4 regions of the Streptomyces sp. NPDC000410 genome follow, and region 1 is predicted to be linked to each of the others. Evidence: riboswitches for the same ligand, from Rfam matches in the RefSeq annotation. Region 1 holds a riboswitch; each other region holds the start of a gene.
The links. Region 1 has a riboswitch for cobalamin ahead of ABT342_RS20045 (ABC transporter substrate-binding protein). Riboswitches for the same ligand answer to the same signal wherever they lie in the genome.
Positions count from the first base shown of each region.

Region 2: another riboswitch for cobalamin. It lies ahead of ABT342_RS32960 (SCO2321 family membrane protein); the one in region 1 lies ahead of ABT342_RS20045 (ABC transporter substrate-binding protein).
Region 3: another riboswitch for cobalamin. It lies ahead of ABT342_RS24565 (ABC transporter substrate-binding protein); the one in region 1 lies ahead of ABT342_RS20045 (ABC transporter substrate-binding protein).
Region 4: another riboswitch for cobalamin. It lies ahead of ABT342_RS13580 (energy-coupling factor ABC transporter permease); the one in region 1 lies ahead of ABT342_RS20045 (ABC transporter substrate-binding protein).

Region 1 is NZ_JBEPDM010000018.1:129,076-132,309, forward strand. It holds gene ABT342_RS20035 (MFS transporter) at 1-1,080, shown strand, start outside; gene ABT342_RS20040 (class I SAM-dependent methyltransferase) at 1,049-1,798, shown strand; cobalamin riboswitch at 1,854-2,035, shown strand; gene ABT342_RS20045 (ABC transporter substrate-binding protein) at 2,066-3,115, shown strand; gene ABT342_RS20050 (FecCD family ABC transporter permease) at 3,172-3,234, shown strand, end outside.
Region 2 is NZ_JBEPDM010000056.1:22,823-26,056, forward strand. It holds gene ABT342_RS32955 (Strvi_7410 family MBL fold metallo-hydrolase) at 6-1,046, shown strand; cobalamin riboswitch at 1,161-1,313, shown strand; gene ABT342_RS32960 (SCO2321 family membrane protein) at 1,389-2,708, shown strand; gene ABT342_RS32965 (SCO2322 family protein) at 2,909-3,234, shown strand, end outside.
Region 3 is NZ_JBEPDM010000028.1:10,264-13,497, forward strand. It holds gene ABT342_RS24555 (M4 family metallopeptidase) at 1-92, opposite strand, end outside; gene ABT342_RS24560 (PaaI family thioesterase) at 491-1,213, opposite strand; cobalamin riboswitch at 1,281-1,450, shown strand; gene ABT342_RS24565 (ABC transporter substrate-binding protein) at 1,708-2,949, shown strand; gene ABT342_RS24570 (FecCD family ABC transporter permease) at 2,946-3,234, shown strand, end outside.
Region 4 is NZ_JBEPDM010000009.1:55,018-58,251, reverse strand. It holds gene cbiQ (cobalt ECF transporter T component CbiQ) at 1-366, opposite strand, end outside; gene ABT342_RS13585 (energy-coupling factor ABC transporter substrate-binding protein) at 372-737, opposite strand; gene ABT342_RS13580 (energy-coupling factor ABC transporter permease) at 737-1,444, opposite strand; cobalamin riboswitch at 1,474-1,692, opposite strand; gene ABT342_RS13575 (PTS-dependent dihydroxyacetone kinase phosphotransferase subunit DhaM) at 1,747-2,157, opposite strand; gene dhaL (dihydroxyacetone kinase subunit DhaL) at 2,154-2,750, opposite strand; gene dhaK (dihydroxyacetone kinase subunit DhaK) at 2,831-3,234, opposite strand, start outside.

The sequences.
Region 1 (3,234 bases):
CAGTTCTCGGGCGGCGTCGTCGGCGGGGCGCTCGCCGAGCGCATCGGGCTGCGCCGCACCATGGTGTGGGCGCTGGCCGTCCGCACGGCCGGGTTCGTGGGCTTCCTGGCGGCACTGCGCTGGCCGCCGATGGCCGTGGCGGCGCTGATCCTGACCTGCTGCGGTGCCGCGCTGTACCTGCCCGCCAACAAGGCGTACCTCGTGGACGGCGTCGACGAGCACCGCCGACCGGTGTTCCTCTCGCTGGGCAACGCGGCCCTCAACGCCGGGATGGCCGTGGGCCCGCTCGTCGCCGGGCCCTTCGTCCTGTCGTCGCCCGGTCCGCTGTTCCTCACCGTGGCGGTCCTGTTCGCCCTGGTCCTGGCCGGCCACACACGGCTCCCCGAGACGTCCGTGGAACGGAGCGGTGCGGGCCCCGTCGGCGAAGGACCCTCCGGCGAAGGGCTCCTGGGCGGTGTGGCGGTCCTTCCCTTCGCCGCGAACACCCTCGCGTTCTACCTCTACTTCCACTTCCAGCACTACCTGGCGGTGTTCGCCGTGGAGCGGGCCTCCAGCGAGTTCTACAGCCTGGTGCTCCTGCTGTGCTTCGTGCTGGTCATCGTCGTCCAGCCGCTCGCCTCGGACGCGATCCGCAGGATGAGTTACCCGCTCGCCCTCGTGACCGGCTTCGCGGGCCTGGCCGTCGGCATGGCGGTGCTGGCCTTCGGTACGAAGGCGGCCCTCCTCACCGGCGGAGCGCTCATCACCCTCGGCGACATCGTTCTGTTCCTCAAGAACGACCTGGAGGCCCTGCGGCGCAGCCCGCGCTCGGACGCCGTGGTCTTCGGACAGCAGCGGCTCGCCGCGGGACTGGGCGCCTGCCTGAGCGGCCTGCTGGGCGGGCAGCTGTACGGCCTCGGTGAACGCACCGGCGACACCGGCTGGTTCTGGGTCGCGGCGGCGGCCCAGTGCGTCCTGCTGCCGCCGCTCCTCCTCACCCTGCGCGGCAGGACCGTCGCTCCTCCTCACCCCACAGACCCCGACGACACGGAAGGAACAACGGCGTCCGATGACACACACCGGCGGATTCCAGGACGATGACTTCTGGACCGAGTTCTACGACTTCCTCTTCTCCGACCAGCGCTTCGCCCAGGCCGAGGAACTCCTCGACACCTCCGCGCTGTTCGCCTTCCCGCGCGGGGCGCGGGTGCTGGATCTGGCGTGCGGGCCGGGCGTGTTCACCGTTCCGCTCGCCCGCCGGGGCTACGAGGTGACCGGTGTGGACCGCAGCCCGGCCATGCTGGACCGGGCCCGGAAGCTGTCCGCCGACCGGGGCGTGACGGCCGACTACGTCCGGGCCGACATGCGGGAGTACGCGAATCCCGCGGCCTTCGACGTCGTGCTCAGCATGTTCACGTCCTTCGGGTACTTCGAGGATCCCGCCGACAACGCCCGCGTGCTGCGCACCGTCCACAACAGTCTGGCCCCCGGGGGCACCCTCCTGCTGGACGTCGCCGGGAAGGAGCTGCTGGCCCGGAAGGTCGTACCGCCCAAGGTGGTCCAACGGGGCGACGATCTGCTGGTGCAGACCGACACGGTGCTGGACGACTGGGCGCGGCTGCGCAGCGACTGGGTGCTCGTGCGGGGGGAGCGGGTGTCGCGGGCCGCCCTCGTGTGGTTCGTGTACAGCGCCGTGGAGCTGAGGGAGATGACCCTGGCGGCCGGTTTCGAGGACGTCGAGATCCTCGGCGGCTTCGACGGCCGGCCGTACGACCAGGACGCCGAGCGGCTGATCGTCCGGGCGGTCCGCAGGGGGTGACGCGGGCGGGGGCGCGCGGTAAGCCACCGTACGCCCTTTCGCCCCTCACATGTCGGATCGTAAGATCACCCGGTCATCACCGCGACGGGAGACAGGAAGCCGGTGCGATTCCGGCACGGTCCCGCCACTGTGACCGGGGAGTGCGCCCCTTCCCGCACGCCACCGCGCGCGCCGCGGAAGGGCGGAGGGGAAGGCCGATCCGGGAGTCAGGACACTGGCCTGTCGCGGGCCCGATCCGAGGAGCGCGGACTCCGCAGGAGGCCTTACGTGTACGACGGCATGCCCCGTCTCCCTTTCTTCCCCCTTTCCGCCCGGCCGCGCCGCCGGGCCCTGCGCGCGGCGGCCACGGCCCTCGCCCTGTCGACGGTCGTCCTGACCGGCTGCGGCACGTCGGACGACCGTGCCGGCACCGCGAAGGCATCGGCCTCGGCAGGCCAGGGGTTCCCGGTCACCCTGGACAACTGCGGCGTGCGCACCACGTACGACAAGCCGCCCTCCCGGGTGGTCACCATCCATCAGCATCCGGCCGAACTGATGCTGTCCCTGGGGCTGGGGGACCGCATGGTCGGTACCGCCTTCCCCGACTCGGCCGTCCTGCCCGAGCTCAAGAAGGACTACGAGGCGATCCCCGAGCTGGCGGAGAAGGAGCCCTCCTTCGAGGCCGTTCTCGACGCGGACCCGGACTTCGTCTACGGCGGCTACGGCAGCGCGTTCGCAGAGAACGAGGGCCGTTCGCGCAAGGCGTTCGCCGACGCCGGCATCGACACCTATCTCAACCGTGAGTACTGCGGGAAGAAGAAGCAGGTGTCCATGCAGGACACCTACGACGAGATCCGGACCATCGGCGACGTCTTCGGCGTCCCGGAGCGCGCCGACAAGCTGGTGGCCGGCCTCCAGGGCCGCGTGACCAGGACCACGGAGGCCCTCAAGGGGGCTCCCGTCGTGCCGGTCTTCGTGTACGACAGTGGCGACAAGTCGGCTTTCACCGCCGGCGGCAAGAGCCTCGGCACGGAGATCATCCGGCTCTCCGGCGGCCGGAACGTCTTCGCCGATCTGGACGACGTCTTCGGCGACGTCTCCTGGGAGCAGGTCGTCGAGCGGAAGCCGGAGGTGATCGCCATCTACGACTACGCCGGTGCCGGAAGCGTCGAGGACAAGAAGAAGTTCCTCCTGTCGCAGGCCGCCCTCGCCGACGTGCCGGCCATCAGGAACAAGCGGTTCGTCGTACTGCCGCTGACCGCGACCCTGGTCGGTGTCCGGCCACCGTACGCGGTCGAGGAGCTGGCGCGCGGGCTGCACCCCGAGCGGCTCCGGTGAGCGTCCCCGCCAAGACGTCCGGCCCCGCCAAGAAGTCCGTCGCCACCGCCCCGGCCGTGCGCGGCGGCCGGGGTGCGGACGGGCCGCGCCGCTGGTCCTTCGCCGGCACCGTGGCGGTC
Region 2 (3,234 bases), on a different contig from region 1:
GACGCATGCCCCAGGTGATCGCGCACGGCGGAGGTGTCTGGTCCCTCCAGGTCCCCATCCCGGACAACCCCCTCGGCCACACACTGGTCCATGTCCTCGACACCGACCGCGGCCCCGTCCTCATCGACACCGGCTGGGACGATCCGTCCGCGTGGGGCGCGCTCACCGAGGGGCTGGCCGCCGTCGGCACGGCGGTCGGCGAGATACACGGGATCGTCATCACCCACCACCACCCCGACCACCACGGTCTGTCCGGGCAGGTCCGCGAGGCGTCCGGGGCCTGGATCGCGATGCACGCCGCCGACAGCGAGGTCGTGCGGCGGACCCGTGAGGCCCTGCCGGGTACCTGGCTGGGCTACCTGACCGACAAACTCGCCGCCGCCGGAGCCCCCGAGGAGCATCTCGCCCCGCTCCGCGCCGCCCGTGACGGCGGCCGGATGCGGACCCTGCCCGGACAGCGGGCCGCGCTGCCCGACCGGGAGATCGTCCCCGGCGAGCTGCTGGACCTGGCCGGGCGCCGGCTGCGGGCGGTCTGGACGCCCGGCCACACCCCCGGCCACGTCTGCCTCCACCTGGAGGAGGACCACCCGGCGGGCCTCCCGGGTCGCGGCCGGCTCTTCTCCGGCGACCACCTGCTGCCCGGGATCTCCCCCCATATCGGCCTGTACGAGGACCCCGACGACTCCACCGTCACCGACCCCCTCGGCGACTACCTCGACTCGCTCGAACGCGTCGGCCGCCTCGGCGTCGCCGAGGTCCTCCCCGCCCACCAGTACGCGTTCACCGACGCCCCGGCGCGGGTGCGGGAGCTGCTCACGCACCACGAGTCCCGGCTCGCGGACCTGCTCGCGCTCCTCGCGGCCCCGCTCACCCCGTGGCAGCTCGCCGAGCGGATGGAGTGGAACCGCCCCTGGGAGCAGATCCCGTACGGCTCGCGGAACATCGCGGTCTCGGAGGCGGAGGCCCATCTGCGCCGCCTGGTGAAGCTCGGCCGCGCGGAGGCGGTCGCGGGCACCGATCCCGTGACGTACGTCGCGGTGCGCTGACCCGGCGGCCCGGGGCACGTGCGTACGTGCCGGCGGGGGCGCCGAGCCGGCCCGGGGCGCGCGGTACGTGACGTACGTCGCGGGGGCGCCGACCCGACCCTGGACGCGCCGTACGGGCCGGTAGAGTGTGCGAGTCGTCATCATGCCTGTACAGGGGGAAGCCGGTGCAAATCCGGCGCTGACCCGCAACCGTGACAGCCACCGTCGCAGGTGGCGAGCCGGACTGCCCCGTACTGGAACGTGACCGGCTCGCACGAGCACCGTCGAGGAATACGGGGCCGAGCCCGGTGCATCCCGTGCGCCCGCGCCCGGCTCCCCGCAGGAGAGGCAGCACCGCCCGCCATGACCGTACGGACCGTACGCCGCAGCGCAGCGGCGCTCGCCGTTGCCGCCACCTCCGCAGTGTTCTGCGTGGCGGCCTCCCCCGCCGCCCCCTCTCCCGCGCCGTCCGCCGCGCTGCCTGCCGGTCTGTACGGCACGAAGGACCCGACGTGGGACGGTGTGTGGCGGCAGTCGCTGGCGATCATCGCGCAGGACACCGTCCACGTCGTGCCGTCGGCGGAGGCCGTGGCCTGGCTGGCCGGGCAGCAGTGCGACAACGGCGGCTTCGCCTCGTACCGCCCCGATGCCACGAAGCCGTGCGACAGCAAGACGATGTTCGACACGAACGCCACCGCGGCCGCCGTCCACGCGCTCGCCGCCGCCGGCGAGCACACCGATCAGGTCCAGAAGGGCATCGCCTGGCTGAAGTCCGTGCAGAGCCCGGACGGCGGGTGGAGCTACAACCCGGGCATGGCGTCCGACGCCAACTCCACCGCGATCGTGATCGGCGCGTTCGCGGCGGCGAAGGAGCGGCCCGGCGACCTGACGTCCGAGCAGGGGAAGACGCCCTACAACGCGCTCGTCTCGTTCGCGATCCCGTGCGCCGACAAGACGGCGGGCGGGGCGTTCGCGTACCAGCCGGACGCGAAGACGGGCAAGCTGCTCCCGAACGGCGACGCCACCGCGGCCGCCGTGCTCGGCGGTCTCGGCCGCGGCATGGTCGTCCAGGGCCCGAAGCCGGGCAAGGCGCCGGCGTGCGTGACGACGCCCAGGGCCACTCCCGAGCAGTCCGCCCGCAACGGCGCGGCCTACCTCGCGAAGGTGCTCGCGAAGACCGGCCACCTCGACTCCCCGCCGATGCCCGGCGCCACGGACCCGGCCCCGCTGCCCGACTTCGGCAACACCGCGGACGCGGTCGTGGCGCTGTCCGCCGCCGGACACAAGGACAAGGCGGCCGCCTCGGTGGCCTGGCTGGAGAAGAACGCGTCCGCCTGGGCCAAGGAGGCGGGACCGGCCGCGTACGCGCAGCTGATCCTCGCCGCGCACGCCTACGGCGCCGACCCGAGGGACTTCGGCGGCGCCGACCTGGTCCAGCAGCTGAACGCGACCGGACCCACCCCCGCGTCCACCGTCCCGCCGTCCCCGGCGGCGCAGGGCGACGGCAAGGACAAGATAGGCGGCGACCGCGGGGCGCTCTTCTGGGTCGTCGGCGCCGGGCTCGCGGCGGTCCTGGGCGCGGCATTCATGATCAACGACCGCCGCAAGAACCGGAAGCAGGCCAAGCAGGACCAGCAGGCCCAGCAGGAGGCCGCCGCCGGCCGGCAGGACGAGCAGCAGTGACGCACGGGCTCCCGCTCCTCGGCAGCGCACCGGCGGCGACGACCGCGCCGCGGGCCGTGCGGCGGCTCGGCGAAGCGCCCGCGCGGGACGCGGTGACGACCACCGCGCTCCCGCCGGTGCGACGCCTGGGGGCTGCGGCAACGACCGTGCTCCGGGCCGTGCGTCCCCTCGGGGCCGCGGCGACCGCCTCGCTCCGGGCCGTGCGGCGGCTCGGCGCGACCGGGCGGCAGCTCGGGACGGGGGCCCTGTCCATCGGCGCGGCGCTCGCGCTGCTCCTGGCGGTGGCGTGGCCCGCGCAGGCGGCCGGGTACCGGTACTGGTCGTTCTGGCAGACCAACGGCGGTTCCGGCGGGGCCTCATGGGCGTACGCCACTCAGGGACCGGCCACCGCCCGCCCCGCCGACGGCGAGGTGAACGGCTTCCGCTTCTCCGTGAGCTCGGACTCCGCGGACTCGGCGCGGCCGCGCACCACCCCCGACTTCGCGGCGCTGTGCGCCGGCACCCCCGCGAAGGACGGCACCAAGCG
Region 3 (3,234 bases), on a different contig from region 1:
GAACCGGACTGGACGCCGACGGCGAGCAGGGCCGCGGCTGCGAGCAGAGCACCGGTCGCTGTGGCGCGACGACGGTTGTGCGTGGGTCTCACGCGAACTCCTTCTGCGAGGGGGGTTACGGGCGGCTGGGTGGGCTGCCCGGGCAGAGCTGGCGGAGCGGTACGACTGCGTGGAACGGGGGAAGAGTGGCACCAGAAGTGCCCTGCTGTCAGGGGCGCGTCAACAAGTTGGCCAGAAATCGTCCGTTGGGTGAATGGTCATGTTCGTTAAGCGGACGTTTCGGCGTGCGTCGCCTCGATGCCTTTGAGCACCCTCGATGAACCGCCGTGAACCGGTGTGAACGGGATGTTGAGGGGGGAATGTGCCCCGCTCACCCGGGACTTCGTCGAACTGTGGCTCGTTCCCGCCGGGCAGGCAGAAGGTGGCCGGGACGCAGGTGGGACGCGGACAGGACGCGTCCGGGGCGCGGAAGGGACTTCGTAGCCGCGGCCTACGTGCGCGGGTCCAGCCACAGCGCCTCGGCGTGGGCGCAGAGGGTGCCGTCCGCGGTGGCCAGGGCCACGCCCATCGTGTGCTTGCGGCCCGACTCGCCGAGCAGCCAGGCGTACGAGATGTACGGCTCGCCCGCCCGGACCGGGCGCAGCAGCGTCCCCGTCAGGGACGCCGTGACCGCACCCGGGCGCTGCGTACCCAGCAGGCACCCGGCCCAGTTGCCGGGGCAGTCGAGGGCGCCCCAGACGAGCTCGGGCGGAAACTCCCCGCCGGCGTCCGCGAGGGCCGGGGACGGCACCCACGCGGCGGCGACCACATCGCGTCCCGGGACCACGGTGCAGTGCTGGCGCAGGCCGCGGTCCGGCGTACGGTCCGGGCCGCAGCCGAAGCAGTCCACGACTCCTGGCGGCGGGTCGGCCCGGAACGCCTCGGCCGCGGCCAGGGCCTCTGCCAGGGACGGCGCGTCGGGCACGTCGGCCGACAGCTCCCCCGGGGACGCCGTCGCCAGCGGCCGCCCGCTCTCGCCCAACTGCCAGCCGCCCCCCGGTGTTTCGGCGATCGGCACGGGAACCTCCACCGGCACCGGCCCGCGGAAGTCCACCCGCACGGGCTTCGCGTCGTCGGACCGCCGCGCGAGCACGCCCGCGACGTATCCGCCGAAGGCCACCGTCGGATAGCCGACGTACAGTTCGGGCACCACGATCGCTTCAGTCGTCGTCATGATCCCACCTCATCATGCCGCCCGACGGCTTCAGGGGGGCTGGCGCAATCACGCGCGGGCTGGGATGCTCCCTGCGACAAGCGACGGCGGAACGAGGAAGCCGGTGAGATTCCGGCACGGTACCGCCACTGTGTAGGGGGAGCGACTCCGCCGAAGCCACCGCCCCGTCGGGGGTGGGAAGGCCGGGGAAGCGTCGATCCCGAGTCAGGAGACTCACGCCGTCGCACCTCGACTTACCGGGGCGGATTTCCCCGAGAGAGGACGGTGGCGCCGTGTGCCCACGTACCTGTGCCGACCCTGCTTTTCCGGCAGACCGTGAAGAACGGACCCGACCGCGCCCCGCGGCCCACTGAGTCCGCGGCGGCCGACCCTCCGATCCCCGGCCCCTCCCCGTACCGAGGAACCACCCGCGCGCCCGGATCACGACCGGATCCACAGCGGATCACGACCGGATCCCCGGCGGCGCGCGCTTCACGCATGCCAGGAGCACCCCCATGCCCGTACGACCCGTCCTGTCCCTCCGCTGTCCAGCCGCCGCCGTAGCCCTGCTCGGTGCCCTGGGGCTGACGCTCAGCGCGTGCGGCGACGGTGGCCGGCCGACGGCGGACCCCCGCGCCTCCGGATCCGCCGCCGATGGCTGCATCTCCGGATTCGACCCCGCCAAGGACTACTTCCCCGTCAAATCGACGGTGGAGCACGCGAAGAACTTCACCCTGCGCTACGAGAAGAGCTACCAGGTCCTCACGGTCAAGGAGCCGTACCCCAAGGGCAAGCCCGAGTCGTACGTCCTGGTCAAGTGCGGCGCCCCGAAACCGAAGCTGACGGGCGATCTGGCCGGCGCCCCGACGATCACCACGCCGGTCAAGAGCCTGTACTCCGCCTCGACGACCCATCTGCCGCTGCTGACCGAGACCGGCACCCTCGACGTGCTGACCGGTGTGGCGAACGGGGCGTTCGTCAGCTCGCCCGAGGTCCGTCAGCGGATCGCGTCGGGCAAGGTGACGGAGTACGCCAAGGACAACACGCTCGACGCGGAGAAGGTCATCGGGGCCGGACCGGACGTCCTGATGACCCAGGGCACCGACGACCCGCAGTACCCGAAGCTGCGACAGGCGGGCATCGCCGTCGTCGCCAACGCCGAGTGGCTGGAGCCCAGTCCGCTGGGCCGCGCCGAATGGGTCAAGGCGATGGCCGCGCTCACCGGGGCCGAGAAGCGCGCGGGCGAGGTGTTCGACACCGTCGAGAGCGACTACGCGAAGGTCGCCGCCAAGGCCGCCAAGGCCGCCACGGCGGGCAAGCCGGTCAAGGTGCTGCCGGGCACGATGTACCAGGGCACGTGGAGCATGGCCGCCGGAGGCAGCTACGCCGGAAGGCTGATCAAGGACGCGGGCGGCACCTACCCGTGGGCGGACGACACGGGCAGCGGCAATCTCCAGCTGACCTTCGAGGCCGTGTACGCCAAGGGCGGCGACGCGCCCGTCTGGCTGGTCGACCAGCCGTGGAAGTCGACCGCGGACGCGACCAAGGCGGACCGCCGCTACGGCGAACTGAACGCCATGAAGGCCGGGAAGGTCTGGACGAACACGAAGGCGCAGGGCCCGGGAGGCGGCAACGACTTCTACGAACGGGGCGTGCTGCGGCCCGATCTCGTCCTCGCGGACCTGTTCGCCATCCTCCACCCCGACCGGGCCGAGGGGCACACCTTCACCTTCTACGCCCAGGTCCCCCGGGCGTGAGCACACGGACCGCCGAACCGGCCGCCCCGGCCCCGGCACCGGCCCCGCCACCGGTCGCGACACCACCGGCCGCGGGGCGGCACCGGCGGCTCCTCGTCGTCGGCACGCTGGCGGCCGGGACGGCGGCGCTGTTCGTGCTGACGATCGCCGTCGGCTCGTACCAGGTGCCGGTCGGCGAGGTGGTGCGCGTCCTGTCCGGCGGCGCCGGGGCCGATCCCCGGTGGGCGGTGATCGTCGAGGAGGTACGGCTGCCCCGGGCGCTGACCGCGACCGCCGTGGGCGCGG
Region 4 (3,234 bases), on a different contig from region 1:
GGTGAACGCGAACAGCAGCACCCCGAGTGAGGCCGCCGACGTCCGCAGCAGCAGCCGCAGCGCGTGCAGCGGACCGTCGGGCGCGAGCGCGACGAAGCCGTCCGGACCGCCCACCGCGAACAGCAGCGGCACCGCCCCCGTCACACAGAACCCGAGCGGAATCCGCCACGCCCGCCACAGCTGACGGGGAGCCACCCCGGCCGGGCCGAGCAGCACCGCGAGCGTCGCCGCCGCGACCAGCACGGCGCCCGGCCACGGCGGCAGCGAGATGGCGCAGACCGTGAGTCCGAGCCCCAGAACCGCCTTCTCACATGGATGGCGGCGGCGCCAGCGACTGCTGTGCGCCGCCGCGTCGATCGGCAGCACGGCGGCTAGGCCGTCGTACGGTCCGAGGCGGATCCGGCGTCCGCCTCCTGGGCGCCGGCGGCCTGGGCGGCACGGGCCTCGCCCTGCCTGCGGCCCTTGCGCAGACCGAAGTAGTACGCCAGGACCCCGGCGCCGATGGCCGCCTGCAGGGCGAACAGCGCCGACTCGATCTCCCCGGACGGGGGCTCGTACAGCGGCGCGAACCAGGGCTCGTAATCCGGAGCGATCTCGGTGATCGCCGTCTCCGCCTCGGCGTCGGCACCCGCGAACGGCTCTTCCTTGTGGTCACCGAGCCCCAGCACCAGCGGGAACACGGCCAGCGCGGCCACGAGCACCAGCAGCAGCGTATTGATCTTCGCGTTACGGCTCATCAGACCGTGGCCTCCGACTTCTTCTCGCCCTCGCTGCCCCTGCCGCCCTGGAGCAGCACGCCCAGCCGGGTCAGCTCACCCTTGCTCGACTGGACCAGCAGACGCATCACCAGCACGGTGAGCAGCCCCTCGCTGACCGCCAGCGGGATCTGGGTGAGGGCGAAGATGCCGCCGAACTTGCCGAGCGCGCCGATGAAACCGCTGCTCGGGTCGGGGAAGGCCAGCGCCAGCTGGACGCTGGTGACGCAGTACGTGGACAGGTCCGCGACGAACGCGCCGAAGAACACGCTCAGCATCAGCGACAGACCGGAGCCCCGCAGCAGCCTGTACACCGCGTACCCGGCCCACGGCCCGACGATCGCCATCGAGAACACATTGGCCCCGAGCGTCGTCAGCCCGCCGTGCGCCAGCAGCAGCGCCTGGAACAACAGCGTGATCGTGCCCAGCACCGCCATGATGGGGGGTCTGAACAGGATCGCGCCCAGCCCCGTCCCGGTGGGATGGGAGCAGCTGCCCGTCACCGACGGAATCTTGAGCGCGGACAGGACGAAGGTGAAGGCACCCGACGCGCCGAGCAGCAGCGTCGACTCGGGGTGGGCCTTGACCTCGCGGGTGAGTGCGCGTACGCCGTGAATGACGAAGGGCGCGGACGCGGCGCCCCAGGCAGCCGCGTGCAACGGGGGCAGATACCCCTCGGCTATATGCATAGTTGGGAGACCCTCTCCAACACCTCGTGGATGGACAACGCACCTTGGCCGGTCTCCTGGCTTACGGGAGGGGGCCTGGGGGCTTCCCCCAGACGACTTGCCGCCCGACTCCGCCTTCCCGGACGCCGCGGTCTCCCGCGGTGGTCCAGTGGCTTCCTGGTGGATGGAGCCGGACTTCCCGATCACAGTGGCGAGGGCCGCACCGGTACCGCACCGGTTTCCCGAACACCAAGGCGGTGTGACACTAGTGGTTTGACCAGGTGCATCACAAGCCGCGCACGGATGCGTACGGAGACGTGACGTCACACCTTCCGGTAGCCGTACGCCTCCGAGGCGGCCGCCTCCACCGCGTCGAGGTCCCCGCCCGCCGACGCCGTCACCAACGCCGCGACCGCGCCCTCCACGAACGGCGCGTCCAGCAGCCGGGTGCCGTCCGGCAGCTCGTCGCCCTCGGCGAGGAGCGCCTTCACCGTGAGCACGGCACTGCCGAGGTCGACCAGCACGGCCACCCCCGCACCGCCGTCCACCTCCCGCGCCGCCCTGGTGATCAGCTCCGAGCTGGTGCCGAGCCCGCCGTCGGGCGTACCGCCGGCGGCCGCCACCGGGGCGGTCCCCCCGCCACCGGCGAGGCCGGCCGCCAGCTCGGCGACGGCGGTCGCCACCGCCGCGCTGTGCGAGACGAGCACGATGCCGACCGGGCGCGTCGGGTTCATCGGGCCACCTCCTCCAGCGCGGCGATCAGCAGCGCCGACGACGTCGCCCCCGGGTCCTGGTGCCCGACGCTGCGCTCGCCCAGATAGCTCGCCCTGCCCTTGCGGGCCAGCATCGGCACGGTCGCGAGCGCGCCCTGCTCCGCGGCCTCCCGCGCCGCCGCGAACGACTCGTCCAGCGCCCGGGCCGCCGGCTCCAGCGCGTCCAGCATCGTCTTGTCACCGGCCTTCGCCCCGCCGAGCTGCGCCACCGCGGCGACCCCCGTGCGCAGTGCCTCGGCGAGCTGCTGCGGCGTCACCTCGGCGGCGTCGCCCAGCGCCTTGCCCGTACGCCGCAGCAGCGTCCCGTACAGCGGCCCGGACGCGCCCCCGACCGTCGAGATCAACTGCCGCCCGGACAGCGTCAGTACGGCCCCCGGGGTGTCGGTGGCCTCCTTCTCCAGTACGGCGGTCACGGCGGCGAACCCGCGCCGCATATTGGTGCCGTGATCGGCGTCCCCGATCGCCGAGTCCAGCTCGGTGAGCCGGTCGGCCTCGCGGTCGACGGCGGCCGCGGCGACGGTCATCCAACGGCGGAAGAACCCGGCGTCCAGCACACGCTCCCCTTCGGTATGTCCCGTGGATCCCACGGCTCCCATGTCCTCCATGCCTTCCCTGTCCTCCGCGTCTCCCCGGATCAGCACCCCCAGCGCAGCGCGGGAGTCCGCACCGGCGCGTCCCACAGCCGCAGCAGCTCCTCGTCCATCGCGCAGAGGGTCACCGAGCAGCCCGCCATGTCCAGGGACGTCACATAGTTCCCGACCAGGGTGCGGGCCACCGGCACACCGCGCTGGGCGAGCACCCGGTGCACCTCCGCGTTGAACCCGTACAGCTCCAGCAGCGGCGTCGCACCCATGCCGTTTACCAGCACCAGCACCGGACTCGACGGCTTCAGGTCCTCCAGGACCGCGTTCACCGCGAAGTCCGCGATCTCGCCCGAGGTCATCATCCGCCGACGCTCGCGGCCCGGTTCGCCGTGGATACCGATGCCCAACTCCAGCTCACCCGGCGGGAGATCGAACGTCGGCGTGCCCTTCGCCG